2 regions of the Streptomyces sp. MS06 genome follow, and region 2 is predicted to be linked to the other one. Evidence: predicted binding sites of a transcription regulator. Region 2 holds the regulator's gene; the other holds the start of a gene.
What was found. Region 2 encodes HspR, which represses chaperone genes until heat shock. Its sites were predicted from a motif close to TTGAGNNNNNNNNNCTCAA; they were not measured.
Positions count from the first base shown of each region.

Region 1: lon (endopeptidase La) is a predicted target of HspR. The motif match lies at 8,937-8,955, and genes of this name have one in related genera.

Region 1 covers NZ_JBJZOJ010000016.1:30,905-45,418, forward strand. Annotated here, with positions in the region: gene ACL02U_RS11025 (nitrate- and nitrite sensing domain-containing protein) at 1-3,216, opposite strand, end outside; gene ACL02U_RS11030 (protein phosphatase 2C domain-containing protein) at 3,588-4,373, shown strand; gene ACL02U_RS11035 (MarR family winged helix-turn-helix transcriptional regulator) at 4,646-5,086, opposite strand; gene ACL02U_RS11040 (lysozyme) at 5,485-6,306, shown strand; gene lon (endopeptidase La) at 6,446-8,914, opposite strand; gene ACL02U_RS11050 (spermidine synthase) at 9,251-10,012, shown strand; gene ACL02U_RS11055 (response regulator transcription factor) at 10,136-10,873, shown strand; gene ACL02U_RS11060 (ATP-binding protein) at 10,870-11,973, shown strand; gene ACL02U_RS11065 (multifunctional oxoglutarate decarboxylase/oxoglutarate dehydrogenase thiamine pyrophosphate-binding subunit/dihydrolipoyllysine-residue succinyltransferase subunit) at 12,255-14,514, shown strand, end outside.
Region 2 covers NZ_JBJZOJ010000048.1:3,131-17,644, reverse strand. Annotated here, with positions in the region: gene ACL02U_RS23570 (helix-turn-helix transcriptional regulator) at 1-299, opposite strand, end outside; gene ACL02U_RS23565 (YbhB/YbcL family Raf kinase inhibitor-like protein) at 444-1,079, shown strand; gene ACL02U_RS23560 (MBL fold metallo-hydrolase) at 1,253-2,104, opposite strand; gene ACL02U_RS23555 (MauE/DoxX family redox-associated membrane protein) at 3,351-3,815, shown strand; gene ACL02U_RS23550 ((Fe-S)-binding protein) at 4,470-6,752, opposite strand; gene ACL02U_RS23545 (MraY family glycosyltransferase) at 6,996-8,291, shown strand; gene dnaK (molecular chaperone DnaK) at 8,430-10,280, shown strand; gene grpE (nucleotide exchange factor GrpE) at 10,280-10,948, shown strand; gene dnaJ (molecular chaperone DnaJ) at 10,991-12,181, shown strand; gene ACL02U_RS23525 (heat shock protein transcriptional repressor HspR) at 12,187-12,639, shown strand; gene ACL02U_RS23520 (substrate-binding domain-containing protein) at 13,190-14,296, shown strand; gene ACL02U_RS23515 (helix-turn-helix transcriptional regulator) at 14,498-14,514, shown strand, end outside.

The DNA.
Region 1 (14,514 bases), on a different contig from region 2:
GCCGAGGCGGCGGCGCAGGGCGTCGGCGTCGACCGAGCCGCTCCGCCGGCGGGGTGCCTCGGCGGGTGCGGTGATCTTCGGGGTGCGCTTGGGCAGCCCCTTGTCGGTGAGCCGCTCCTCGGGCTCCGCGCCGGTGCCCCCCGCACCTGGCGCGGGGCCGCCCGGAGGGGCCGGTTCGGTGTCCCGTTCGGAGGCGGGACGGTGGTGCGCGGTGTGCTGTCCTCCGGTCCGCGCCGGGTCCTCGCCGCGGGTGTGTGCGGGAGACCCGTCGTCGCTGTGCGCCGGGTGCTCGCCCCGGGTGGCGGGGTCGGCGGGCGGGACCGCCGGGTCGGCGGACGGCGCCGTTTCGGCGGGCGGGACCGCGGGGTCGGTGGGCGGCGCCGTTTCGGCGGGCGGCGACCATGCGCCCTCGGCGCGTGGAGCCGGCTGCCGGGGATCGGCGGTCCGCTCCGCCTCCGCGTCCTGCCGATCCGGGTGCCGGGTGCGCGGAGCCGGGATCAGCAGTTCCATGGTCGTCTCGGCCGGGCTCTCCGGATGTCCGTCGCCCGCGGGGACACCGGACGCGGCGGGCGCGGCGGAGGTCGCCGGGGATCCGGTCGCGTCCGGGCCCGCGGGTCTCGCGGCCGCTTCGGTCGCGGCGGGGTCCCGGGGCGCCTCCGGCGCCCCGGGGGCGGTGGGCCTCCGGAGGGCGTCCGGCGCGTCGAACTCGCCGGGAGCCGCAGCCGACCCGGCGGCATCAGCCGCGCCGGCCGGATCGGAGGCGCCGTCGTCGGGCCGTGCTGGCCCGTGCCCGGCGTCGGACGCCGCGTGGGCCGTGCGAGAGGAGTCCCCCTCGTCCCGGGTCCGGGCGGCCGCGTCATCGGCGGCATCGGCCGGGTGAGCCGCGTGGGCCGCCGGGTCGGCGGGGTGGGCCGGGGTCGCCGGCTCCGGTGGCTGCGCGCCTTCCGCCTCCGGTGCGGCGCCGGTCGGGGTCTGCGCCCCCTGCTCCCGCACGGTCCGCTCGGCGAGCGCGACCAGCGGGTCTCCGTCGGCCGTCCGGCCGTGCAGGACGTTGGAGTTGGCCTCCGCGTCGGCGCCGGGCAGGGAGAAGGCGCCGGTGGTGCCGTCGGCGTGCGCCGTGCTCGGCGGGGCGGCGGTGCCGGCCAGCAGCACGGTCGGCAGCACGACTACGGCGGCGAGGCCGCCCTGCTTCTGCTCGCGCAACCGCACCCGTACACCGAGCCGGTGGGCGAGGCGGGCGACGACGTACAGGCCGAGCCCGAGGCCCTCGCCGCCCTCCTGGTCGTACGGTACTTCCGGGTCGAAGTCGGCGAGACGGGCGTTGAGCCGCCCCAGACGCTCCTCGGGCAGCCCGATGCCCTCGTCCTGCACGGAGAGCATCACCTCGCCGTTCTCCAGCAGCCAGCCGGAGACCTCGACGGGCAGGTCGGGCGGCGAGAAGGCGGTGGCGTTCTCCATCAGCTCGGCCAGCAGATGGGAGAGGTCGTCCGCGGCGAACCCGGCCACGTGCGCGTGCGGAGGCAGCGCGGCGATGCGGACCCGCTCGTAGCGCTCGATCTCGCTGACCGCTGCCCGGACCACGTCGACCAGCGGCACCGGGCCCGGGTGCTGCTGGACGTGCTCCGTCCCGGCGAGGACCAGGAGGTTCTCGCTGTGGCGGCGCATGACGGTGGCGAAATGGTCCAGCTTGAACAGGGTGGCCAGGCGGTCGGGGTCGTGCTCGCGCTCCTCCAGCCCCTCGATCACGGCGAGCTGCCGCTCGACCAGTCCCAGGGTGCGCAGGGCCAGGTTGACGAAGGTGGAGCCGATGGTGGCGCGCAGCCGTTCCAACTGCGCTGCGGAGTCGGCGAGTTCGGCACGCAGTTCCTCGCGGGCGTCGGCCGTCTTCTGCCGTTCGCCGACCAGGTGCCGCCGGTCGGCCTCCAGGGTGCCGACGCGTTCCCCGAGGGCCACGGCGGTCGCGTGCAGGGTGTTGACGGAACGGACCACCTCGGCGAACTCGTCGTTGCGTCCGGTGAAGCGCACCGGTTCCTCGGTCGCCGGTTCCGCGGCTTGGGCGAGCCGGCCCGAGCCCAGGCGCAGCGCGGCGAGCGGGCGGGTGAGGCTGCGGGCCATGGCGGTGGCGATGCCCACGGTGAGCAGCACCAGCGCGCCGAGTGCGGCGATGCGGATCTCCAGGGCGGTGACGTCGTCGTCCCGCAGCCGCTCCAGGTCCTTGACCCGGTGGTCGTAGAGCGCGGACTCGGCGCCGCGCATCAGGTCCAGCCGGGCGGTGAGCGCGGCGTCGACCTTCTTGGCGCTGGTGTCGAGTTCGCCGTCGTCCAGGGTGGGCCGGTCGGTGAGCGAGGCCAGGTACCGGTCGGCGGTGTCCACCTCGGGTCCGGTGACGGTGGAGTCGTAGGCCGTCGTGCTCTGCTTCGGCGCGGTCTCCCGGAAGCCGGCCAGGTCGGCGTCGGAGCGCAGCCGGGCCTGCTGGGCGGCGGCGGTGAGCGCGTCCCGCTTCTTGGCGTCCGCGTCCGAGGAGTCGGTGACGGTGTCCGACAGGCCGGTGACGGGGTCGTAGACGGTCCGGGTCCGGGTGGGCACGTTCAGTGCGGCGACCAGCAGTCCGCGCGCGGCGGCCGCCTGCTGGACGGCGGAGTCCAGTTCGGCCTGTGCGTGGGCCCCGGCTCCGGCCCGAGGCGGCATCCGGTCGGCGAGCTGCTCGGCGAGCCGGTGCAGTTCGGCGATGGTGGCGGAGTACGTCCGATGCGCGTCGAGAGCGCTGCTCCTGCCGGTGAGCGCCGCTCGCCGGACGGTGGCGATGCCGTCGAGTTCCGCGCGCAGTGAGTCCGGGGTGTCGGGGTCCGCGCGCAGTTCCTCGACCTGCCGGTCGACCCGGGCGCTGCGCTGCTCGTCCGGCGCCTTCGACTTGGGCCGGCCGGCGGCGACGTACGAAGTCACGTCGTCGCGTTCGTCGGCGAGCGCGTGGGCCAGGACGAGCGCCTGCTGGGTCTGCTCGGCCAGCGTCACCAGATCCTGCGAGTCCTTCAACCGGCCGGAGGCGGCGAGCACCGACGGCGCCCCCGCCCCGGCGACGGCGGCGGCCACCACGGCCACCGCCACGATCAGCCGATTGCGTACGTGGGTCGGTCGGCCCCTTCCGACGGGAGGACGCTCCGGGCCTCCCTCGGGGGCCGACTGCCTGCCTGTGCGCCGAGGCCGCTTCTTCTGCACCGGTGCTCGCATTCCTGACTCGTGTACCCATGGGCCCGGATGACGCCCCGTCAACAGGCGGCACGTACCTCCGGTACGGTTCCCGACCCTCCCAGTGCCGGTGGGCGGTGGTCTCACATCACCTGACCCGCCACCCGAAGGAGTGAACCCTGGGGAGGAGTTGGCGGGCAAGTTGCGCCGGCACGGCCAGTGGCCCTGTCCGGCAGGCCGGTTGGACGTCCGCGACAGGCTTTGGCAGGATTCGCCGCCACGCCTCCCGCCGGTCGGCCATTCCCGCCCAAACCAGGCGTCCGACCTGCACGGGCGCGCGGGAGGCGGGGTGGATACCGGCCTTTGGCGAAGCCTGTGAAGACCTGGTGCAGACTGGCCTGATGCATACGGAACTCGTCTCCGAGCCCGGCGACCCCGACCGTCCCAACGAGGACTTCGCGAGCGTCGGCGTCCCGGCCCACGGGCAGGGCGGGACCCTGGTGGTACTGGACGGGGTGACACCGCCGCGGGGCAGGACGGGGTGCGTCCACTCGGTGCCCTGGTACACCGCGAGGCTCGGCGGCGCACTGGCCGAACTGGCCGTTTCCCGCCCGGACATACCGCTGCAGAAGGCCCTGAGTCAGGCCATTGCCCGTACCTCCGCAGCGCACGTCGAAACCTGTGACCTTTCTCACCCCCGCACCCCGCAGGCGACGGTCGCGCTGGCCCGCTGGTCCGACACGGCGGTCGAGTACCTGGTCCTCTCCGACTCGGTCCTCCTGCTGGAGGCCCCCGACGGCACGGTCGCCCCGTTGCTCGACGACCGGCTGGCCCGGTTGCCCCGCGCCCTCCTCGCCACCGACGAGATCGCCGACGCGAGGGCCCGGAACAGGGAGGGCGGCTTCTTCACCGCCGCGGCCGACCCGTCGGTCGCCGAACGGGCGGTGACCGGCTCCGTCCCCCGCTCCCGGGTCCGCGCCGTGGCGGCGCTGACGGACGGCGCGGGACGCTGGGTGGAGAAGTTCGAGGCGGGCGACTGGGCGGACTGCCTGGCCCTGCTGCGGAAGGAGGGAGCCCGGGCACTGGTGGCGCGGGTCCGCGAACTCGAGCGGTCCGACCTGGAGCGGGTGTTCCTGGGGCGGAGCAAGACGCACGACGACGCGACGGTGGTGTACGCCGAGCTCTGAGCCGGCGCGCCACGCCGTCGCGCCGACCCGGGCGGAGCCACGGGGCCGACGGGGAGCTCCGCCGGCAGGGGCCCGACGGAGGCGGGGCGGGCAGGGGCCCGACGGAGGCGGGGCCGGCAGGGGCCCGACGGAGGCGGGGCCGGCAGGGGCCCGACGGAGGCGGGGCGGGCAGGGGCCCGACCGGCGGGGGTGCGGCCGGCGGTGCACGACCGGCGGAGGCCGGGCCGGCAGCGCGCGACCGGCGGGGGTGCGGCCGGCCGAGGGGGTGCGGCCTACTTCTCCATGCTCCGGTTCAACTGCTCCAGCAGTCGGGCCAGTTCGGCCACCTCGCGGCGGTTCCAGTGCGAAAGCTGGCTGACGTAGCGGGCACGACGGGCCTCCCGGACGCTGCCCACCCGGCGGCGCCCCTCGTCGGTGAGGTGGACCAGCCAGGCGCGGCCGTCCGCCGGGTCGGGCTCGCGGGCCACCAGGCCCAGGTGCTCCAGGGCGCGCAACTGGCGGGACATGGTGGCCTTGCCGACGCCGATGTACGCGGCCAGGTCGGTGGCCCGCTGCCGGCCGCACTCGTCGAGTCGTACGAGCAGCCCGTAGGCGGCGGACTCCAGGTCGGGGTGGACCTCGCGGGCCATCTCGCCCTGGCTGGCCCGGGCCCGTCGCAGGAACAGCGTCAGCTCACGTTCCAGAGAGAGGAACTCGCGGGAACCGTGCTCCACGGCGGCGGTGGGCGCCGCCCCGCCCCGTCGGCCGGTTCCGTCCCGGCCGTCCCCGCCGCCTCCGGCGTTCACGCCGTCCCCGCCGTCCCCGCCGTTCACACCGCTCGCGGAGCTGTCGCCCTCGTGCACGTCCGTCACCCGATCCGGTTTCCCGATGCTGAAAGTTTCCGCCGACGTACTTCATCGCCGCAGCTTGGCCAGTATTTCGCAGGGCTAGACCAACGGCAGCCCCCGGCCCCCTTCCCAGCAGCGGGTCTACGTGCGTAGCTTGTTCAGCGGGCAAGTGAATGACATGGCCACGACATGCTTACCGCCGCATGCACGCGCACCTCGCGTGGCCCGCCCGCGCCGCACGCCGCCCCAGCGTTCCCCCACCGACGCCTCCGGAGGCTCCCCCCATGCCTGTGCACGGATCCGTTCCCCTGCGTCCCAGCCTGGTCGCGGCAACCGCCGCGGCCCTGCTCGCCGCCCTCTCCCCGGCGCTCCCCGCGTCCGCGCAGACCGAAAGCATCCCCGCCCGCGGCTCCGCCTACATGGGCATGGGCGTCCCGGCCCACGACGGGGAGTCCGGCACCCCCGTCCCCGGCGACGCGACCCGGACCGAGGGCGTCGACGTCTCCGGCCACCAGGGCAACGTCGCCTGGTCGACCCTCTGGAACAGCGGCGTCAAATGGGCCTACGTCAAGGCCACCGAGGGCACGTACTACCGGAACACGTACTTCGCCCAGCAGTACAACGGCTCGTACAACGTCGGCATGATCCGCGGCTCGTACCACTTCGCGACCCCCGACACCACGAGCGGCGCCACCCAGGCCAACTACTTCGTCGACCACGGCGGCGGCTGGTCCGGCGACGGCAAGACCCTGCCCGGCGCCCTCGACATCGAGTGGAACCCGTACGGCGCCGCCTGCTACGGCAAGTCGCAGAGCGGGATGGTCAGCTGGATCCGCTCCTTCCTCAACCAGTACAGGTCCCGCACCGGACGCGACGCCGTCGTCTACACGGCCACCAGCTGGTGGAAGCAGTGCACCGGCAACTACGGCGGGTTCGCCACCGCCAACCCCCTGTGGATCGCCCGCTACTCCTCCTCCGTGGGCGAGCTGCCGGCCGGCTGGTCGTACTACACGATGTGGCAGTACACGTCCTCCGGGCCCACCGTCGGTGACCACGACCGGTTCAACGGCGCCCTGGACCGGGTGCGCGCCCTCGCCGACGGCTGAGCCCCGGACCGGCGGCGGAGCCGCCGACCGCACGGACGGGCGCGGCTCGGGCCCGGACCTCGCTCACGAGGTCCGGGCCCGAGCCGCGCGTCGGCGGCAGGTGCCGAGTGCCCGGTGCCTGCCGCCGGGGGGTGACCGCCTACCGCGCCGCGGCCGGAACGGCGGGCGCCGTACCGTTCGTCGCCGGCGCCAGGGCCAGCTCCAGCACCTGCCGGACGTCGGTCACGGTGCGGACGTCGAGCCCGTCCAGCACCTCGGCCGGGACGTCGTCCAGGTCGGGCTCGTTGCGCTTGGGGATGACGACCGTGGTGATCCCGGCGCGGTGCGCGGCCAGCAGCTTCTGCTTCACCCCGCCGATGGGAAGGACCCTGCCGGTCAGCGAGACCTCACCGGTCATCGCCACGTCCGGGCGGACCGGACGGCCGGACAGCAGGGAGGCCAGGGCGGTCGTCATCGTGATCCCGGCACTGGGGCCGTCCTTCGGCACGGCACCCGCGGGGAAGTGGACGTGCACCCCGCGGTCCTTCAGATCCGCCACCGGCAGCTCCAGTTCCGCGCCGCGCGAGCGCAGGAAGCTCAGCGCGATCTGCGCCGACTCCTTCATCACGTCGCCGAGCTGGCCCGTCAGGGTCAGACCTGCCGCGCCGGTCTCCGGATCGGCGAGCGAGGCCTCCACGTAGAGCACGTCGCCGCCCGCTCCGGTGACCGCCAGGCCGGTCGCCACCCCGGGGACCGAGGTGCGGCGCTCCGCCGGGTCCTGGGCGGACTCGGGCACGTGGTGCGGCCGGCCGATCAGCTCCCGCAGGTGCTCGGCGCTGATGGTGAACGGCAGTTCCCGCTCGCCCAGTTCGTGCTGGGCCGCCACCTTGCGCAGCAGCCGGGCGATCGACCGCTCCAGTGTGCGCACGCCCGCCTCACGGGTGTACTCGCCGGTCAGCCTGCGCAGCGCACCCTCGTCGAGGGTGACCTCGTCCGCGTCCAGGCCGGCCTGCTCGAGCTGGCGCGGGAGCAGGTGGTCGCGCGCGATGACGATCTTCTCGTCCTCGGTGTAGCCGTCCAGGCGGACCAGGTCCATGCGGTCGAGCAGGGCCTCGGGGATCGCCTCCAGGACGTTGGCGGTGGCCAGGAAGACGACGTCCGAGAGGTCGAGTTCGACCTCCAGGTAGTGGTCGCGGAAGGTGTGGTTCTGCGCCGGGTCCAGCACCTCCAGCAGGGCGGCGGCCGGGTCGCCGCGGAAGTCGGAGCCGACCTTGTCGACCTCGTCGAGGAGGACGACCGGGTTCATCGACCCGGCTTCCCTGATCGCGCGGACGATGCGGCCGGGCAGCGCGCCGACGTAGGTACGGCGGTGGCCGCGGATCTCCGCCTCGTCCCGCACCCCGCCGAGGGCGACCCGGACGAAGGAGCGGCCCATGGCGTGGGCGACGGACTCGCCGAGGCTGGTCTTCCCCACGCCGGGCGGACCGACCAGGGCGAGCACCGCACCGCCGCCCCTGCGCCCGCCGGCGGCACCGCCGTCCCGGACCGCGGCCGCCCGGTCGCCGTCGCCCCCGGTGACGTCCGAGGAGCGGTCGGCGCGGCGCCTGCGCACCGCCAGGTACTCGGTGATGCGCTCCTTCACGTCGTCGAGGCCGGTGTGCTCGGCGTCCAGCACCGCCCGGGCGCCCCGGATGTCGTAGGAGTCCTCGGTCCGCTCGTTCCACGGCATCTCCAGGACGGTGTCCAGCCAGGTGCGGATCCAGGAGCCCTCCGGGGACTGGTCCGAGGCCCGCTCCAGCTTGTCGACCTCCTTCAGGGCGGCCTCCCGGACCTTGCCGGGCAGGTCGGCGGCCTCCACCCGGGTGCGGTAGTCGTCGGACTCCCCGCCGTCCGGCTCACCGTCGAGCTCGCGCAGCTCCTTTCGGACGGCCTCCAGCTGGCGGCGGAGCAGGAACTCGCGCTGCTGCTTGTCGACGCCCTCCTGGACGTCCTTGGCGATGGTCTCGGCGACGTCCTGTTCGGCGAGGTGGTCGCGGAGCTGCCGGGTGGCGAGCTTCAGCCGGGCGACCGGGTCCGCGGTCTCCAGCAGTTCCACCTTCTGCCCGGTGGTCAGGAACGGCGAGTACCCGGAGTTGTCGGCGAGCGCGGACACCTCGTCGATGGCCTGGACCCGGTCCACGACCTGCCAGGCGCCGCGCTTGCGCAGCCAGGCGGTGGCGAGCGCCTTGTACTCCTTCACCAGTTCGGCGACGTGCCCGGGCAGCGGTTCGGGGGCAGTGTCGTCCAGCGTCGTCCCCTCGACCCACAGCGCCGCGCCCGGGCCCGTGGTGCCGGCGCCGATGCGGACCCGGCCGCGGCCCCGGATCAGGGCGCCCGGGTCGCCGTCGGCGAGCCGGCCGACCTGCTCGACGGTGCCGAGGACGCCGGTCGCGGCGTACTCCCCGTCGATGCGCGGGACCAGCAGGACCCTGGGCTTCCCGGGTTCGGCACGCGCGGCTGCCTGGGCGGCCTCCACCGCGGCGCGCACCTCGGAGTCGTTCAGGTCCAGCGGAACCACCATTCCGGGCAGCACGACCTCGTCGTCGAGCGGCAGCACGGGCAGGGTGAGCGTTGCGGACGTCGATGCCATGATCTCCCCTTCGGCAGTCAAATTGAGCTGTACCGACTCAATGTCGAGGAGGCCTCCGGTGTTCCCGAGGTGGCGTTCGCTCTCAGCGATCATCGTGCGGGTGCCCGCCCAGGCACCCCCCGCCGCCTCCCCCGCCCCGCGCTTCCCGCCTCGCCCCCGCTCTCCCTCCTCAGCCGCGCGGGTACGGCAGCGCATTCCGCGCCCGCCACAGGTGACGGCGGCCCACCGCGGCGACATGCGGAGAGCCGCCTGCCGCCCGCTCCGCACCGCCGTCGCCGGCCACCGGCGCGGAACAAATCCGCCGCCGGAACGCCGCCGGAGTGCCAGGATGGCGGCATGGCCTCCCGGTACGGCACCTTCGAGCACACCCCGCGCGAGCTGCACGACCCGCCGCCGGTGCTCGGCACACCCGGTCCGCACGGCCCGTACGCGGTCGCGGCGCCCGAGGTCCTGGACCGCCGGGACGGGCCCTACGGCGAGGTCGTCCTGCGGCGGCACGGCGGGCTGCTCCAGATCATCGCGAACGGCTGCTTCCTGATGGACACCTCCGACGGCCGCTCCGAGCGGCTGCTCGTGGACGCGGCGCTCGACGCGCTCGACGACCGGCCCGGCCCGCACGTGCTGATCGGCGGGCTGGGAGTCGGCTTCTCCCTCGCACATGCGGCTGCGAATTCGCGCTGGGGGCGGATCACGGTGGTCGAACGGGAACCGGCCGTGGTCGACTGGCACCGCGAAGGCCCCCTGTCCGCGCTGTCCCGCGAGGCGCTCGCCGACCCGCGCACCCGGCTCGTGGAGGCCGACCTCCTCGCGCTGCTGGGTGAGACGTCCGACACGTACGACGCGCTGTGCCTGGACATCGACAACGGTCCCGACTGGACCGTGACCGAGGACAACGAGGGGCTGTACTCACCGGCCGGACTGGCAAGCTGTGCAAGGGCGTTGAGGCCCGGCGGAGTACTCGCGGTGTGGTCCGCGGCAGCGTCCCCGGATTTCGAAGAATCCTTGAGGAATGTCGGTTTCCCGCAGGTGCGTACGGAAGAGACGCCCGTTGCCCGAGGCGTTCCGGACGTCGTCCACCTCGGCATCCGCCCTGGATAGCAAAGGCGCGGCCACTGCCCGTACGCTGCTGCACTGACGCGGATCATCGGAGCGTCGAGCGCAGTCCTGCGCGGACGAGGAACCACCCCACTGGTTCCGGAAAGCACACTTCAGGGGCGGGCGATGGAGCAGACACACACCTCCCACAACGGCTCGACGGCTGCCGCCGGCGCGCAGCGCCGGGTACTGGTCGTCGAGGACGACGCGACGATCGCCGACGCCATCGCGGCCCGACTGCGCGCCGAGGGGTTCCTCGTGCAGGCCGCGGGCGACGGCCCGTCGGCCGTGGACACCGCCGAGGCCTGGCAGCCCGACCTGCTGATCCTCGACGTGATGCTCCCCGGGTTCGACGGGCTGGAGGTCTGCCGGCGGGTGCAGACCCAGCGGCCGGTACCCGTGCTGATGCTCACCGCGCGCGACGACGAGACCGACATGCTGGTCGGGCTGGGGGTCGGCGCCGACGACTACATGACCAAGCCGTTCTCCATGCGGGAGCTGGCGGCGCGCGTGCACGTGCTGCTGCGCCGGGTGGAGCGGGCCGCGCTGGCCGCGGCCACCCCGCGCTCCGGCATCCTGCGGTTGGGCGAGCTGGAGATCGACCACGCCCAGCGCCGGGTGCGGGTGCGGGCCGAGGACGTGCACCTGACCCCGACCGAGTTCGACCTGCTGGTCTGCCTGGCGAACACGCCCCGTGCGGTGCTCTCCCGCGAGCAGCTGCTGGCCGAGGTGTGGGACTGGGCCGACGCCTCGGGCACCCGGACCGTCGACAGCCACATCAAGGCGCTGCGCCGGAAGATCGGCGCCGAGCGGATCCGCACCGTGCACGGCGTGGGCTACGCACTGGAGACGCCGGCACCGTGAGCGGCGGGCGGTCGGCCGAGCGGAGGAGCCCCGAGGAGCCCTGGGGCGGCCTGCGCCCGTTTTCCATCAAGACCAAGCTGGGTGCGCTGGTCGTCATCGCCGTGCTGATCACCACGGGGCTGCTGATGATCGCGGTGCGCACCGACACCGAGCTGCGCTTCATCACCGTCTTCTCGATGATCGCCACGCTGCTGATCACCCAGTTCGTGGCGCACTCGCTCACCGCGCCGCTGGACGAGATGAACGCCGTGGCGCGGTCCATCTCGCACGGCGACTACACCCGCCGGGTGCGGGAGAACCGCCGGGACGAGCTGGGCGACCTGGCGGAGACCATCAACGTCATGGCGGACGAGCTGGAGGCGCAGGACCGCCAGCGCAAGGAGCTGGTGGCGAACGTCTCGCACGAGCTGCGCACCCCCATCGCGGCGCTGCGGGCGGTGCTGGAGAACGTCGTGGACGGTATCGCCGCCGCGGACCCGGAGACGATGCGGACGGCGCTGAGGCAGACGGAGCGGCTGGGCCGGCTGGTGGAGACGCTGCTGGACCTGTCCCGGCTGGACAGCGGCGTCGTGCCGCTGCGCGCGCGGCGCTTCGAGGTGTGGCCCTACCTGTCCGGCGCGCTCAAGGAGTGCAACATGGCCGCCTCGGCACGCCCGGGGCCGGCCTCCGCGGGCCACACCCGGACGGACGTCCATCTGCGACTGGACGTCTCCCCGCCGGAGCTGAGCGCCTGCGCCGACCCGGAGCGCATCCACCAGGTCGTCGCCAACCTGGTGGACAACGCGGTCAAGCACAGTCCGCCGCACGGCCGGGTGACGGTCCGCGCCCGGCGGGGTCCCGGGCCGCAGTCGCTGGAGCTGGAGGTGCTGGACGAGGGCCCGGGCATCCCCCGGTCCGAGTGGCACCGCGTCTTCGAGCGGTTCGACCGGGGCTCCGTCACCCGCCCGCACGGTCCCGGCAGCGACGGCGGCACCGGGCTGGGCCTGGCCATCGCCCGCTGGGCGGTTGATCTGCACGGCGGCAGGATCCGGGTGGCCGAATCCGAGCGGGGCTGCCGGATTCTTGTCACCCTCCCGGGAGAGACGTCCGTTCAAAGTTGACGTAAAGTTCGAAGCGGAACCTGAAGATCCACGGGAGTCCGCGCCGACGGACACGTGTGAGCAGGCACGGGCCCGCAGGATGATCCTGCAGGGTCTGCGTCGACGCATCCTTTCCAAGGCGGAACCCCGGTTGTTTCCCGCCATTTCCAGGCCCGAAACACGGGCTGAGATGTGACTTACACGACGATGGGCGGGCCCGGCCTGACCATTCGGGTCTTGGAGGCGTAGCCTTTATTCCCGCTGTCCATCACCTTGTGAAGCGGAAGAGGGCGGTTGCCGCCGTGTCGCCACAGTCCCCCAGTAACGCATCGAGTTCACCGACGACCGACGCGGACCAAGCGGGCAAGAACCCCGCTGCCGCGTTCGGTCCCAACGAGTGGCTCGTCGACGAGATCTACCAGCAGTACCTCCAGGACCCGAATTCGGTCGACCGCGCCTGGTGGGACTTCTTCGCCGACTACAAGCCGGGGGCGGCCGCCACCCCGGCCGCGTCCGGTGCTGCGGCCGCGGGGGCCGCAGGGACCGCCTCGGCAACCCAGCGGCCGGCGCCGCAGGCGCAGGCCGCGAGCGCCGCGCCCGCCGCCCCCGCGAAGCCCGCGGCGGCCCCCGCGCCCGCCGCGAGGCCGGCCGCCAAGGCGCCCGCGCAGCCCGCGCCCGCCGCGAAGCCGGCCGCCGCGAGGACGCCGGCCCAGGCGCCCGTGAAGGCGGCGCCCGCCGCCGAGGCCCCGGCCGGCCCCGAGCTGGTCGCGCTGCGCGGCCCGGCAGCCGCCGTAGCGAAGAACATGGACGCCTCGCTGGAGATGCCGACCGCGACCTCGGTCCGCGCGGTCCCGGTGAAGCTGCTGTTCGACAACCGCATCGTCATCAACAACCACCTCAAGCGCGCCCGTGGCGGGAAGATCTCCTTCACCCACCTCATCGGGTACGCGATGGTGCAGGCCATCAAGGCCATGCCCGCGATGAACTGGTCGTACGGCGTCAAGGACGGCAAGCCGACCCTCATCAAGCCGGAGCACGTCAACCTCGGCCTCGCCATCGACCTGGTCAAGCCGAACGGCGACCGCCAGCTCGTCGTCGCGGCGATCAAGAAGGCCGACACGCTGAACTTCTTCGAGTTCTGGCAGGCCTACGAGGACATCGTCCGCCGCGCCCGCGACGGCAAGCTCACCATGGACGACTTCTCCGGGGTCACGGTCTCGCTGACCAACCCGGGCGGCCTGGGCACCGTGCACTCCGTGCCGCGGCTGATGCCCGGCCAGTCCGTGATCATGGGCGTCGGCTCCATGGACTACCCGGCCGAGTTCCAGGGCACCAGCCAGGACGCCATCAACAAGCTCGGCATCTCGAAGGTCATGACGCTCACGTCGACCTACGACCACCGGGTGATCCAGGGCGCCGCGTCCGGCGAGTTCCTGCGCAACGTGTCGAACCTGCTGCTCGGCGAGAGCGGCTTCTACGACGACATCTTCGAGGCGCTGCGCATCCCCTACGAGCCGGTCCGCTGGCTCAAGGACATCGACGCCTCGCACGACGACGACGTCACCAAGGCCGCCCGGGTCTTCGAGCTGATCCACTCCTACCGGGTCCGCGGACACGTCATGGCCGACACCGACCCGCTGGAGTACCGCCAGCGCAAGCACCCCGACCTCGACATCGTCGAGCACGGGCTGACGCTGTGGGACCTGGAGCGCGAGTTCGCCGTCGGCGGCTTCTCCGGCAAGTCGATGATGAAGCTGCGCAACATCCTCGGCGTGCTGCGCGACTCGTACTGCCGCACCACCGGCATCGAGTTCATGCACATCCAGGACCCCAAGCAGCGCAAGTGGATCCAGGACCGGGTGGAGCGCGGGCACACCAAGCCCGAGCGCGAGGAGCAGCTGCGCATCCTGCGCCGGCTGAACGCCGCGGAGGCCTTCGAGACCTTCCTGCAGACGAAGTACGTCGGCCAGAAGCGGTTCTCCCTGGAGGGCGGCGAGTCCGTCATCCCGCTGCTGGACGCGGTCCTCGACAGCGCGGCGGAGTCCCGCCTCGACGAGGTCGTCATCGGCATGGCCCACCGCGGCCGGCTGAACGTCCTCGCCAACATCGTCGGCAAGTCCTACGCGCAGATCTTCCGCGAGTTCGAGGGCAACCTCGACCCGAAGTCGATGCACGGCTCCGGCGACGTGAAGTACCACCTCGGCGCCGAGGGCACCTTCACCGGACTGGACGGCGAGCAGATCAACGTCTCGCTGGTGGCCAACCCCTCGCACCTGGAGGCGGTCGACCCGGTCCTGGAGGGCGTCGCCCGCGCCAAGCAGGACATCATCGGCAAGGGCGGCACGGACTTCACCGTGCTGCCGGTGGCGATCCACGGCGACGCGGCCTTCGCGGGCCAGGGCGTGGTGGCCGAGACCCTGAACATGTCGCAGCTGCGCGGCTACCGCACCGGCGGCACGGTCCACATCGTCATCAACAACCAGGTCGGCTTCACCGCCGCGCCCGAGTCCTCGCGCTCGTCGATGTACGCGACCGACGTGGCCCGCATGATCGAGGCCCCGA
Region 2 (14,514 bases):
GACACCGGCGTTTCGCCGCGGGCCACCAGGTGCAGATGCCGGTGCTCGGCAGGCGACAGCCGCAGTGCTCGGGCGAGGGCGTCGAGCACCGCCGTGCCGGGCACGCTCGCCCGCCCCTGCTCCAGCCGGACGTACCACTCGACGCTGACGGCCGCCAACTGGGCGACTTCCTGGCGCCGCAGTCCCGGCGTGCGGCGACGCCCCTGCTGCGGCAGGCCCACGTCGCCTGGCCGCAGCCGCGCCCGCATGGCCCTCAGGAACTGAGCCAGTTCCTCGTTGCGCCCTGTTCGACGATCCACCACGCCCCATCGTCGCCCCACGCCGCACCCCCCTGTCCAGAGCGGACGGTGGTACGCCGCGTACCAGCATCCCAGGGGCCTTCCCGCCCCTGGGCCCGGGTCCCGACCATCGATCCAGCCGATGCCGAACTTCAGGAGGATCCGATGAACAAGTGCCTGCGCACCACGGTGGTCTCGGCCGTCGTCGCCGGTGCCGCGCTCACCGCCGGGGCGGCCGTGACCATGTCCGGGAAACCCGACTCCGCTGCGGCCGCGACCAGCCGGACGGGCTTCGGCTACACCGAGATCCGCAAGGGCGTGCCCGATTCGGCGGCACGCTTCACGGTGACCAGCCCCGACGTGCGCGACGGCGAGGAGTTTCCGGCCGGCACCTGGGCCGACGCCTTCGGCTGCACCGGCGGCAACCGGCAGATCCGGTTGTCGTGGAGCGGCGCGCCGCAGGCCACCCGCAGTTATGCGGTCAGCATGTTCGACCCGGACGCGCCCACCGGGGCCGGATTCTGGCACTGGCTCGTCTGGGACGTCCCCGCCACGCAGACCAGCGTGGGCACCCCGATGCCGGCCGGCGCCGTCGCCGGCACCGGGGACTCCGGAAAGACCGGCTATCTGGGGCCCTGCCCGCCCAGCGGCGACCTCACCCACCACTACGAGATCACGGTGTACGCCCTCGACGTGCCCACGCTCGACCTGCCCGCTTCCACGCCGCCGACCGTCGCAGCGTTCACCATGTCCGGCCACGTCATCGGATACGCCCGGATCACGGGCACAGCCCACCGCTGACCCGGAGACCCGCACCGGGCCCTCGTGATCCACGCCTTGTCAGGGGCGGTCCGCGAGGATCGCCCCTGACAAGGCATCAGCCGACTGCACTCCGAATGACGCCATCCGGCCAGGCGGCCGAACAGCGAAACGCTGCTGGATGGCCAAGAGCGCGGAAGGTGTCTCTCATGTGGTTACTTACTGGCGATGATTCGCATGTCCCCCTTTTGGAATGAGCACATAATTCCCGATCCGTGCTCTGCCCATTCCGCCGCTTCTTCCAGCGCTTCATGCGTATCTTGAAGAGAACGCGGCGGAAGGAAACCGGTATGCCCTCCGAAAACCCTGCTTTCCGGGAACTCCGTCGCCAACATTCTCGCGGAGGCCACTGCGTCCGGCAGGCTGGTTCCCATGAGTATCTTGCCGAAGACGTTAGGGAGCGGGCAGATGAAATCGCCTGTGAAGAGATAGCCGCGATCTGGATCGTGGAGAGAAATTGAGTCGTTGGTGTGGCCCGGCGTGTGCCGTATCGTCAGCTGCCTGCCTCCCAAGTCGATGGGCTTGCTGAGATCCAGCCATTCAGTGACCGTGAACGCGCGTCGCCGTGCACTCACGGAGCTGTGGAAGGTGGAATGATATTCATCGCCTTCACAGTGCTCCCGTATAGCGGGTATGTCTGCGGCCGCGATTCTTTCGAACAGGTGAAGATTTCCAATGTGGTCATAGTGTCCATGGGTGGCGAGGGCGGTTACCGGGAGTCGCGTGAGCTGAGAAGTCACGGCAGAGATGTCGGAGAGCCCGGGGCCCGTATCGAGAAGAATTGCCCTCTCGGTACCCATGATCAGGTAGTGAATGTTGTGCTGATAGTACCGGTATTCCCGAATGGCGATGGTCTGGGGATCAATCGCTTCCGTCTTGTACCATGTCTTGGGGTCGCGATTCCCTATGATTCCAGGAATGTGATCCAAGAGGCAATTCATTTTTTCCCAATCTCTTGTGCGGTGTGAGTTGTCGAGGTTTCCCTCGGTGGTCGGCGCCGGATCCACGGCGACAGCGTTGAATCGACATGGCTGAGATCGGCGCCGGGCCGGCGTGTGCAGGTAGGTGTGCCGGCTTGCCTGCCGGGGGGCGGTATGTCGGCCGACTGCGGTCGCGCCGAGGGACCTTCCGATGCCCCCTGCCGTTCGCCCGAGGGGCGGCCCCGTGCACCTGGTGGACCTCCTTACGCGTGCAGTCGTTGCTGTCCCACCGTCGAGCGGGTTGCTGGTCCGGCTCGGCGTCGTCGGATATGGGGCCGTCCGGGCGGAACCCCTGACGCCTTTCCCCTGGGAGTAACGGGAAGGACGCCAGATGCGTCTGGAGAGGCAGGAGCCCACTGGCAGCGACCCGGGGCCACGCGCCGGACCGGCTCCGTGAGCCGCCTTGACGACACGACAACCATTCGGCATTGACGGGGTGTCAGGCCTCCGTGAAACTACCCGCTCCGATACCTGTATCGGTATCCGCCTCATCGCAGGAGGCGGATACCGAAGGCGGGGCCCGTCATCCCTTGCGCGCCGGGAATCTGCCTTTCCGTACCGATGTGCGCGCCGGCCTCTGCCTCGATCCGCCTCGACACCATCTACTCGGCGACGGTCCGGAAGAATTCGATTTCGACGGCCGAGCGCAGCTGACCTCAGTAGGCGTACCGGGGCAGACCGGGACAGGGCCACCGGGCACAACCGCCACTTGGACTGTTGGCATATGAGCCACCGGTGCCCCACCTCGCTTCTCTATCGGGCAGGTCTCCCGCATGTGTGCGCCCCGAGCGAACGCCCGCGCACCCCCACTCGAGATCGCTTGCGCCACGAGACGGGGCACCACCCAAGTCGGCCCACGCCTGAAGGCATCGGGAAAGCCCCTTCTCCAACGAGAGAGCAACACGGCTCAGGTATCTGATCGGGTAGTTCTGCGGATGCCTGAGGTTGAGGAAGTATCGAATAGTGATTGTGTCGTCAAAGAAAACGACCGCGGGAAGTCAGCCCGATGCAGCGAGCCGAACGGCTCGTTCCCCTCTCCCCCGCCGGACATCCGGTGCCCTTTCCGTCGCCACACGCTGCCGGTTCGAAATGTGCAAAGAACACCCATGAAGTCAGTAATCGCCGCCCACGGCGGCCGCAGTGCCGCGCGCACCCTCCATACCCATCACTTCCGGCCCCGGGACGCCGGGACAGGAAAATGTCGTACCGGTCACCGCACCGACAGCGTACGAACCGAACTCCGCGCGCTTCTCGCCGACCAAGTGGGGGTGCGATGCTCAACAGAAGCCTGAAGTGGTTCACCGGCGTCTTGTACGCCGCGATGGGTATCGGTCAGCTCGCCTCCTTTTCGCAAATGCCGCACATCTTGTCCGCCTACGGGCTGAAGACCGATGAGACCGCCACCGTATTGCCCGCCGCGCTGATCGCAGGTGAACTGGCATGCGGAATATGGTTCCTGGTGCGCCCCCGGTCCAGGTCCGGTCTTGTGGCGTGGGTGTACACGGGCGTGTCGGCGGTGTGGACATTGCTCTCCGTGCAGGCTTACCTTCGTGGGCTGGCCGTTTCGAACAGTGGCACCTTCGGGGTGTACTTCAGCCAGCGACTGAATTGGTTCGCCCTGTTGCAGAATGTTGCGGCTTCGTCATATTCGTACACCCTGTTTCACGTTGCACGCCGGGCCCGCACCCAGCAACCGGTGACAGGTGCTGACGGCGTGCGTGATGTTCACGCGCCATGAGCGGGCCGACCGGGGAGCTGCTGGTCGCGCCGGGTGACCGTGAGCACCTGCTGCGTGTGGCGGAGACGGCCAGGCTGCCAGGGCTCCGTCGTTCTCGCGGTCGGTCCGAAGTGGCCGGTGTGGGTCCGATGCCCCAACTCGGCCGTGATGGCGTTCCGGGATGGATCGGCAGGACCACGTGCAGGCGCAGCCCCCGGTGATCACGGATTGTCGAATTAACTGATCACCACGACCGAGGACCGGGCCTGCCGCGTCATCACCGCCCGTCCCCGGCGGGCTGGGCCAACTCGCCGGTTCCGCCTGAGCGGATACCAACGGGGTAGGCACCGCGCGCCTGCTCCTGCCGCACGAGCGCCGTCACCTCCCGCCGGGGCTCGTCGCTCGGCAACTGCGCCCGTTCGGATCGGGGCCGCCGTCGGCAGGTTGCTCGGCCGGGCCCGTTGCTCCACCGGTCCCGGTGGGGCAACCGCGGTTGTCCGTAGGAGGGTTCCGGTGGGGCAACCGCGGTAGTCCGTCGACCTCGCTGGTCTTTCGGCCGGCTCCGGCCTGTCTCGACCGGCTCCGGCCTGTCTCGACCGTCCCCGGTCGTCTCGACCGACCGTCCCCGGTCGCCCGGCCGGCTCGGGCCTGTCTCGGCCGGCTCCGGTTGCTCGACTACTCGACCGGGGCCGGTTCCGGGGCGTCCTCGGTCTCCGTGTCGCCCGCGGGGTCGACCGGGGTCTTGACGGAGTCGAGGAGGAGCTGGGAGACGTCGACGACCTGGACGGACTCCTTGGCCTGGCCGTCGTTCTTCTTGCCGTTGACCGAGTCGGTCAGCATGACCAGGCAGAACGGGCAGGCGGTGGAGACGATGTCGGGGTTGAGGGAGAGGGCTTCGTCGACGCGCTCGTTGTTGATGCGCTTGCCGATCCGCTCCTCCATCCACATCCGCGCGCCGCCGGCGCCGCAGCAGAAGCCGCGCTCCTTGTGGCGGTGCATCTCCTCGTTGCGCAGGCCCGGGACCTTGCCGATGATCTCCCGCGGCGGGGTGTAGATCTTGTTGTGGCGGCCCAGGTAGCAGGGGTCGTGGTAGGTGATGAGGCCCTCGACCGGGGTCACCGGGATCAGCTTGCCCTCGTCGATGAGGTGCTGGAGCAGCTGGGTGTGGTGGATGACCTCGTAGTCGCCGCCGATCTGCGGGTACTCGTTGCCGAGGGTGTTGAGGCAGTGCGGGCAGGTGGCGACGATCTTCTTCGCCGACTTCGGCTTGCGGGACCCTTCGGTGACCTTGCCGTCGTCGTCCATCTCCTCGCCGAACGCCGCGTTCAGCGACATGACGTTCTCCATGCCGAGCTCCTGGAACAGGGGCTCGTTGCCGAGGCGGCGGGCGGAGTCACCGGTGCACTTCTCGTCGCCGCCCATGATCGCGAACTTGACGCCCGCGATGTGCAGCAGTTCGGCGAAGGCCTTGGTGGTCTTCTTGGCCCGGTCCTCCAGGGCGCCGGCGCAGCCGACCCAGTAGAGGTACTCGACCTCGGTGAGGTCCTCGATGTCCTTGCCGACGACCGGGACCTCGAAGTCGACCTCCTTGGTCCATTCCAGGCGCTGCTTCTTGGCCAGGCCCCAGGGGTTGCCCTTCTTCTCCAGGTTCTTCAGCATCGTGCCGGCCTCGGAGGGGAAGGCCGACTCGATCATCACCTGGTAGCGGCGCATGTCGACGATGTGGTCGACGTGCTCGATGTCCACCGGGCACTGCTCGACGCAGGCTCCGCAGGTGGTGCAGGACCAGAGCACGTCGGGGTCGATGACTCCGTGCTCCTCGGCGGTGCCGATCAGCGGGCGCTCGGCCTCGGCCAGCGCGGCCGCGGGCACCTGGGCGAGCTGCTCCTCGGTGCCCTTCTCCTCGCCCTCCATGGTCTTGCCGCCGCCGGCGAGCAGGTAGGGGGCCTTGGCGTGGGCGTGGTCCCGCAGGGACATGATCAGCAGCTTGGGGGAGAGCGGCTTGCCGGTGTTCCAGGCCGGGCACTGGGACTGGCAGCGGCCGCACTCGGTGCAGGTGGAGAAGTCCAGCAGGCCCTTCCAGGAGAACTGCTCGACCTGGGAGACGCCGAAGACGTCGTCCTCGCCGGGGTCGGTGAAGTCGATGGGCTGCCCGCCGGAGGTCATCGGCTGCAGGCCGCCGAGTGCGGTGCCGCCGGTCGCGTTCCGCTTGAACCAGATGTTGGGGAACGCCAGGAAGCGGTGCCAGGCCACACCCATGTTGGTGTTGAGCGAGACGACGATCATCCAGATGAACGAGGTGCCGATCTTCACCATGGCGGTGAGGTAGACCAGGTTCTGCAGAGTGGTGACGCTCAGGCCCTTGAAGGCCAGGACGAGCGGGTACGAGGCGAAGTAGGAGGCCTCGTAGGCGTCGACGTGGTGGAGGGCGCCCTCCAGGCCGCGCAGGACGTAGATCGCCAGGCCGATGGTGAGGATGACGTACTCGACGAAGTAGGCCTGGCCGGCCTTGGATCCGGCGAACCGCGACTTGCGGCCCGCGCGGGACGGCAGGCTCATCAGGCGGATGCTCATCAGGACGACGATGCCGATGGTCGTCATGACGCCGATGAACTCGATGTACATGTCGAACGGCAGGAAGCCGCCGATGACCGGCAGCGTCCAGTCGGCCTGGAAGAGCTGGCCGAAGGCCTGTGCGAGGGTCGGCGGCAGCGTCAGGAAGCCGACGGCGACGAACCAGTGGGCGAAGCCGATGATGCCCCACCGGTTCATCCGGGTGTGTCCGAGGAACTCCCGTACCAGCGTCACGCTCCGCTGGTAGGGGTTGTCGGTACGGGTGCCGGCGGGCACCGGCTGGCCCAGCCGGAAGTACCGGACGAACTGGCCGACGGCGCGCGCGAGCAGCGCCACGCCGACCACGGTCAAGACCAGCGACACGATGATCGCGGCGAGTTGCATGGGGGCTCCTCGGGCCTGCGAGATGGTTCGAGGGGATATTACTAAGCGGTAACTTATTCAGTCCGTTCGAGACTACCCCCATCTTCGGTCGCACTGTAGCCAGGCGTGCGGTGATCTGTGTCGCTGAGGCTTGCCTCAAGTCGGCGGGTCGGCGTGGCGTGCGGTGCCGCCCCCTCCCGCGCCCGGGGTGATCCGATCGTGTTATTCGCGCCAAATCGGTGCAATTGCCACTAATTTATATCCGTGCTCTACGGGATCGCCTCCGCCACCGCCGCCCTTCTCCTCGCCGCCGTCCTCGCCGCTCTCCTCCGGGTGCCCGCCCTGCGGTACGGGATCACCGACCGGCGCCGCCGGGTCCGTCCCGGCCGGGGCCGGCCCGTGCCGCTGCTCGGCGGTGCGGCCGTGGCGGCCGCCACCTGCCTCGTCGCCGTGGCGGGGGAGTGGAGCGGTGCCGCCCCGCTGGGGCACGGGGTCGGCCGGCTGCTCGCCGCGGCGGCGGTCGTGGCGGCGCTGGGGCTGGCCGCGGACGTGTGGCGGCTGAAGGCGCGGTTCCTGGCGGCCGGTACGGCGGTGGCGGCGGTCTGCGTCGTGCCCTACGGCGAGACGGGTGTGCCGGGTGGGCTGCTGGCGGCCGGCTGGATCGTGTGCGCCGCGCTCGCCTTCCGGTCGCTGGACCACGCGGACGCGCTCGCGGGCACCGTCGCGGTGGTGACCGCCTTCGGCGTGGGGGTCTGCGCGGCGATCGAGGTGCGGGACGGACTCGCGGTGCTGCTGAGCGTGCTCGCCGCCGCGATGACCGGCTTCCTGATGCACAACTGGCCGCCCGCGCGGATCGCGCTCGGTGCCTGCGGCTCGCTGTTCGCCGGGTTCCTGCTCGCCTCCGCCGCCGTGCTGACCCGGGCCGGTCACGGCATCGCGTCCTCCGCGGGGGTGTTGTTCGCGCTGACCGCGGTGGCGGCCGCCGACGCCGTCCTGGTCGTCCTCGTACGGCGCTCGGCGGGGCGGCCGCTGCGGCGCCCGGGCCCCGACCACCTGGCCCACCGGCTGCGGCGGCTGGGGCCGGGCCCGCGGGCCTCGGTGGTCCTGCTCGGCGTCGCGGCCTTCGCCGGAGCCGGGACGGGCGTGCTGGTGCAGGCCGGGTGGGCCGGTGCGGGGGCGGCGCTGTGGGTGGTCGCGGCGGCGCTGGCGGCCGTGCTCGGACTGCTCCGCGCCGAGCCCCGCGCCGAGCCCCGCGCCGAGCCCCGCGCTGAGTTCCGCGCCGAGTCCCGCGCCGAGCCCCGCGCCGAGCCCCGCGCCGAGCCCCGCGGTGTCCGCGGGGGCGTCGTCTTCGGCCCGGCCGCCGCCGAGGCCGGGGGCGACCCCGCCGGCGAGGGTGCCGGCGGGCTCGGGGGCGGGGCCGCGAGCGGGGCCGCCCGTGAACCTGCCGCCGCGGTGGCCGCCGAGACCGCTGCGGGGCGGGGCGCCGCCGACGTGACTGGGCGGGGTGCCGCCGAGGTGACGGGGCGGGGTGCTGTCGAGGCCGCCGGGTGGGATGCCTGATGTCGTCGCAGCTCAGAGGGTCATTGCGCGTAAGGAACGGATAAGAGTTGAGTCTGCTCGGCTCAGGTCTGTTGACCGCAGCGCGGACGTCGTGCACACTTGAGTCCGTTCCACTCAAGTCAGCTGGAGGAATCAACCATGGCACGTGCGGTCGGCATCGACCTGGGCACGACTAACTCCGTCGTCAGCGTTCTGGAGGGCGGCGAGCCCACCGTCATCACCAACGCCGAGGGCGCCAGGACCACGCCGTCCGTCGTCGCCTTCGCCAAGAACGGCGAGGTGCTCGTCGGCGAGGTGGCCAAGCGTCAGGCGGTCACCAACGTGGACCGGACCATCCGCTCGGTGAAGCGCCACATGGGCACCGACTGGAAGATCCAGCTCGACGGCAAGGACTTCAACCCGCAGCAGATCTCCGCGTTCATCCTGCAGAAGCTGAAGCGGGACGCCGAGTCCTACCTGGGCGAGAAGGTGACCGACGCGGTCATCACCGTCCCCGCCTACTTCAACGACTCCGAGCGCCAGGCCACCAAGGAGGCCGGTGAGATCGCGGGCCTCAACGTCCTGCGCATCGTCAACGAGCCCACCGCGGCCGCGCTCGCCTACGGCCTCGACAAGGACGACCAGACGATCCTCGTCTTCGACCTCGGCGGCGGCACCTTCGACGTCTCGCTGCTGGAGATCGGCGACGGTGTCGTCGAGGTGAAGGCCACCAACGGCGACAACCACCTCGGTGGCGACGACTGGGACCAGCGCATCGTCGACTTCCTGGTCAAGCAGTTCCAGTCCGGTCACGGCGTGGACCTCAGCAAGGACAAGATGGCGCTCCAGCGCCTGCGCGAGGCCGCCGAGAAGGCCAAGATCGAGCTGTCCTCGTCCACCGAGACCTCGATCAACCTGCCCTACATCACGGCCTCCGCCGAGGGTCCGCTGCACCTGGACGAGAAGCTCACCCGGGCCCAGTTCCAGCAGCTCTCGGCCGACCTGCTGGAGCGGTGCAAGACGCCGTTCCACAACGTCATCAAGGACGCCGGCATCTCCATCAGCGACATCGACCACATCGTGCTGGTCGGCGGCTCCACCCGGATGCCCGCCGTCGCCGACCTGGTCAAGGAGCTGACCGGCGGCAAGGAGGCCAACAAGGGCGTCAACCCGGACGAGGTCGTCGCCATCGGCGCCTCGCTCCAGGCCGGTGTCCTCAAGGGCGAGGTCAAGGACGTCCTGCTGCTCGACGTCACCCCGCTGTCCCTCGGTATCGAGACCAAGGGCGGCATCATGACCAAGCTGATCGAGCGCAACACCACCATCCCGACCAAGCGGTCGGAGATCTTCACCACGGCCGAGGACAACCAGCCGTCGGTGCAGATCCAGGTCTACCAGGGCGAGCGCGAGATCGCGGCCTACAACAAGAAGCTCGGCATGTTCGAGCTGACCGGTCTGCCGCCGGCGCCGCGCGGCGTCCCGCAGATCGAGGTGTCCTTCGACATCGACGCCAACGGCATCATGCACGTGACCGCGAAGGACCTGGGCACGGGCAAGGAGCAGAAGATGACCGTCACCGGCGGCTCCTCGCTGCCGAAGGACGAGGTCGACCGGATGCGCCAGGAGGCCGAGCAGTACGCGGAGGAGGACCACCGCCGCCGCGAGTCCGCCGAGGCCCGCAACCAGGGCGAGCAGCTCGTCTACCAGACCGAGAAGTTCCTCAAGGACAACGAGGACAAGGTCCCCGGCGAGGTGAGGACCGAGGTCGAGACCTCCGTCGGCGAGCTGAAGGAAGCGCTCAAGGGCGAGGACGCCGCCGAGATCCGCACCGCCACCGAGAAGGTCGCCGCGGTCTCCCAGAAGCTGGGCCAGGCCATGTACGCCGACGCCCAGGGTGCCCAGGCCGCGGGTGGTCCGGAGGGCGCCGCCGACGGTGGCGCGAAGGCCGCCGAGGACGACGTGGTCGACGCCGAGATCGTGGACGACGAGCGCAAGGACGGTGCCGCGTAATGACGGAGGAGACCCCGGGCTTCGAGGAGAAGCCCGACGTCCCCTCCGGCGCCGCCGACGACGCCGAGCCGCAGGCCGCCGCCCCCTCCGCGGAGGAGGGCGCGGCCCCGGCCGGGGACGCAAGCGCACAGGTCACCGGCCTGACCGCGCAGCTGGACCAGACGCGTACCGCGCTCGGTGAGCGCACCGCGGACCTCCAGCGGCTGCAGGCCGAGTTCCAGAACTACCGGCGCCGTGTCGACCGGGACCGGATCGCGGTCAAGGAGGTCGCCATCGCGAACCTCCTGACCGAGCTGCTTCCGGTGCTGGACGACATCGGCCGCGCGCGGGAGCACGGCGAACTGGTCGGCGGGTTCAAGTCCGTCGGGGAGTCGCTGGAGACCGTGGCGGCGAAGATGGGGCTGCAGCAGTTCGGCAAGGAGGGCGAGTCCTTCGACCCGACGATCCACGAGGCGCTGATGCACTCGTACGCGCCGGACGTCACCGAGACGACCTGCGTGGCGATCCTGCAGCCCGGGTACCGGATCGGCGAGCGCACCATCCGCCCCGCACGGGTGGCGGTGGCCGAGCCGCAGCCCGGCGCCCAGACGGTCAAGGCGGCCGACGAGTCGGAGGCGGCCGCCGACGACGCGGACAGCAAGGAGAACGGTGGCCCGGAGGAGGGCTGACGTCATCACCGTCATCACCGAGGGGAAGGAGGGACGTCGAGGGTGAGTACCAAGGACTTCATCGAGAAGGACTACTACAAGGTCCTCGGCGTCCCCAAGGACGCCACCGAGGCCGAGATCAAGAAGGCGTACCGGAAACTCGCCCGCGAGTTCCACCCGGACGCCAACAAGGGCAACGCCAGGGCCGAGGAGCGCTTCAAGGAGGTCTCCGAGGCGAACGACGTCCTCGGTGACCCCAAGAAGCGCAAGGAGTACGACGAGGCCCGCGCCCTGTTCGGCAACGGCGGGTTCCGTCCGGGGCCGGGCGCGGGCGGCGGTTCCTTCAACTTCGACCTGGGCGACCTCTTCGGGGGCGCCCAGGGAGGCCAGGGCGGCGGTCAGGGCGGTTTCGGCGGCGGCGGCGGCGGTGGGATCGGCGACGTGTTCGGCGGCCTGTTCAACCGCGGCGGCACCGGTGCCCGCACCCAGCCCCGCCGCGGCCAGGACGTCGAGTCCGAGGTCACCCTGAGCTTCACGGAGGCGATCGAGGGGGCGACGGTCCCGCTGCGGATGTCCTCGCAGCAGCCCTGCAAGGCCTGTTCCGGCACCGGCGACAAGAACGGCACCCCGCGGGTGTGCCCGACCTGTGTCGGTACCGGTCAGGTCGCGCGGGGCTCCGGCGGCGGCTTCTCGCTGACCGACCCCTGCCCGGACTGCAAGGGCCGCGGACTGATCGCGGAGGACCCGTGCGAGGTCTGCAAGGGCAGCGGGCGGGCGAAGTCCTCCCGCACCATGCAGGTGCGCATCCCGGCCGGTGTGTCGGACGGGCAGCGCATCCGGCTGCGCGGCAAGGGCGCGCCCGGCGAGCGGGGCGGCCCGGCGGGCGACCTGTACGTCGTCGTGCACGTCGACGCGCACCCCGTGTTCGGGCGCAGGGGCGACAACCTGACGGTGACCGTTCCGGTGACCTTCTCGGAGTCCGCGCTCGGCGGCGAGATCAGGGTGCCCACCCTGGGCGGTCCGCCGGTGACGCTGAAGCTGCCGCCGGGCACCCCGAACGGGCGTACGATGCGCGCGCGTGGCAAGGGCGCGGTCCGCAAGGACGGCACCCGGGGCGATCTGCTGGTCACCGTCGAGGTGAGTGTTCCGAGGGACCTGTCGGGGAAGGCTCGTGACGCGCTGGAGGCGTATCGCGAGGCGACCGCGGACGAGGACCCGCGGGCCGAGCTGTTCGAGGCGGCGAAGGGAGCTTGAGAGGGATGGACGGCCGTCGACGCAACCCGTATGAACTGACCGAGGACACCCCGGTCTACGTCATCTCGGTGGCGGCCCAGCTCTCCGGTCTCCACCCGCAGACGCTGCGCCAGTACGACCGGCTCGGCCTGGTCTCCCCGGACCGCACCGCCGGCCGGGGCCGCCGCTACTCGGCCCGTGACATCGAACTGCTCCGCCAGGTGCAGCAGTTGTCGCAGGACGAGGGCATCAACCTGGCCGGCATCAAGCGGATCATCGAACTGGAGAACCAGGTCGCCGCGCTGCAGTCGCGGGTCGCGGAGCTGCAGACGGCGCTGGAGGGCGCGGCGGCGGCGATGCAGCAGCGGGAGGCCGCCGTTCACGCCTCCTACCGGCGCGACCTGGTGCCGTATCAGGAGGTCCAGCAGACCAGCGCGCTGGTCGTCTGGCGGCCGAAGCGGCAGCAGTCCTCGGACTGAGCGGTCCCCGGACTTGGTGGTCCTCGGACTGAGCGGTCCTCGGACTTGGTGGTCCTCGGACTGAGCGGTCCTCGCTCCGAGCAGCCTCGGGGCCGAGTGGTCCTCGGACCGAGTGGCGCGCAGGCGGTGTCGCGCAGGCGGTGTCGCGCAGGCGGTGTCGCGCAGGCGGTGTGCAGGGCCCGGACCTCTCACGGGGTCTCCGGGCCCTGCCGCATGTGCGGGGTCCTGCCGCATGTTCGGGGGTCCTGCCGCACGTGCGGGATGGCCGAGTTCGTTCGGTGGGTCGGACACGCGCGGTCCGCTTCCGTCCGCCCGCGTCGGCCGCTCCCTGCGGCAGGCTTCGGCAACTTCCGTAGCGTGGACGGTCCATAACGTGTGCTTGGTGGGGGTTTTGCATCATCTTCGCGAACGGTTTCGCACGGAACGGTGCGTGATGTTGCTATCTCGTTAAGTGGTGGGGCTTGACGCCGGGTAGCGGCGAAGCGTTGGCTTTTCAGTCACGTGAGCCGCACCGCGCCTCCACCCGTCACGCACCTGAAGTGAGCCCCGCATGCGTCGTACCGCCATATTCGTGGCCGCCTCCGCCATGACCCTTTCGCTCGCCGGATGCGGCATGCTGAACGCCACGAGTGACGGCGCCTCGGCGCGTCCGACCAAGGGCAACGACATCACGGTGGGCCTGCTGCTGCCGGAGAACGTGAACACCCGCTACGAGAAGTTCGACCTGCCCATCATCAAGGACAAGGTCCGCTCGCTCACCGGCGGGAAGGGCAAGGTCCAGTACGCCAACGCCGAGCAGAAGGCCGACAAGCAGAGCAGCCAGCTCCAGGCCATGATCGACGACAAGGTCGACGTGATCCTGCTGGACGCGGTCGACTCGCACGCGATCGCCGGCGACGTGAAGAAGGCCAAGGACGCGGGCATCCCCGTCATCGCCTACGACCGGCTGGCCGAGGGCCCGATCGACGGTTACGTCTCCTTCGACAACGAGCTGGTCGGCGAGGTGCAGGGCCGCACCCTGCTGGAGGCGATGGGCGACGGGGACCACACCTCCGACAAGATCGTGATGATGAACGGCTCGCCCACCGACCCCAACGCGGCGCAGTTCAAGCAGGGTGCGCTGGCCGAGCTGAACGGCAAGGTCAACATCGCCGAGTCCTACGACACCAAGGACTGGGACCCGGACAACGCCAAGGCCAACATGGCCGAGGCGATCCAGGCGATCGGCGTGGACAAGATCGCCGCCGTCTACTCCGCCAACGACGCCATGGCCGGCGGCATCGTCAAGGCCCTCAAGGCCGCGGGCCGCACCGACCTGCCGCCCATCACCGGCCAGGACGCGGAACTGTCCGCGGTGCACCGCATCCTCGCCGGCGACCAGTACATGAGCGTCTACAAGTCGTACCCGCAGGAGGCCGACGCCGCCGCCGAGATGGCCGTCGCCAAGGTGCAGGGGCACGGCATCCAGTTCGACGCCCTCACCTCCGACAAGGTCGACAGCCCCACCAAGAAGGGCATTCCCGCGCAGCTGGTCAGTGTCGTCGCCCTGACCAAGAGCAACATCATGGACACCGTCGTCGCGGACGGCATCTACAAGGTCTCCGAGATCTGCACCGCCAAGTACGCGGCGGCCTGCAAGGAGAACAAGGTGAAGTGAGGCCCGGCCGGGGGCGCGAGGCCCCCGCCCGCACCTCGCACGCCGACTCGGCCCGGTGCGAACGCGCCGGGCCGAGGTCGGGAGGAAACACCCCGAACCGGTGGTTTCCCCTGCCCGTCGTGTGCCCAGCCTTGTTGCGGAGCACGTCCGGCCCGCGCATAGTTGCGCTGCGTAGGAGGCTGGAACCGGGGGTGGAGGGCGATGGCCGGGCACGCTAC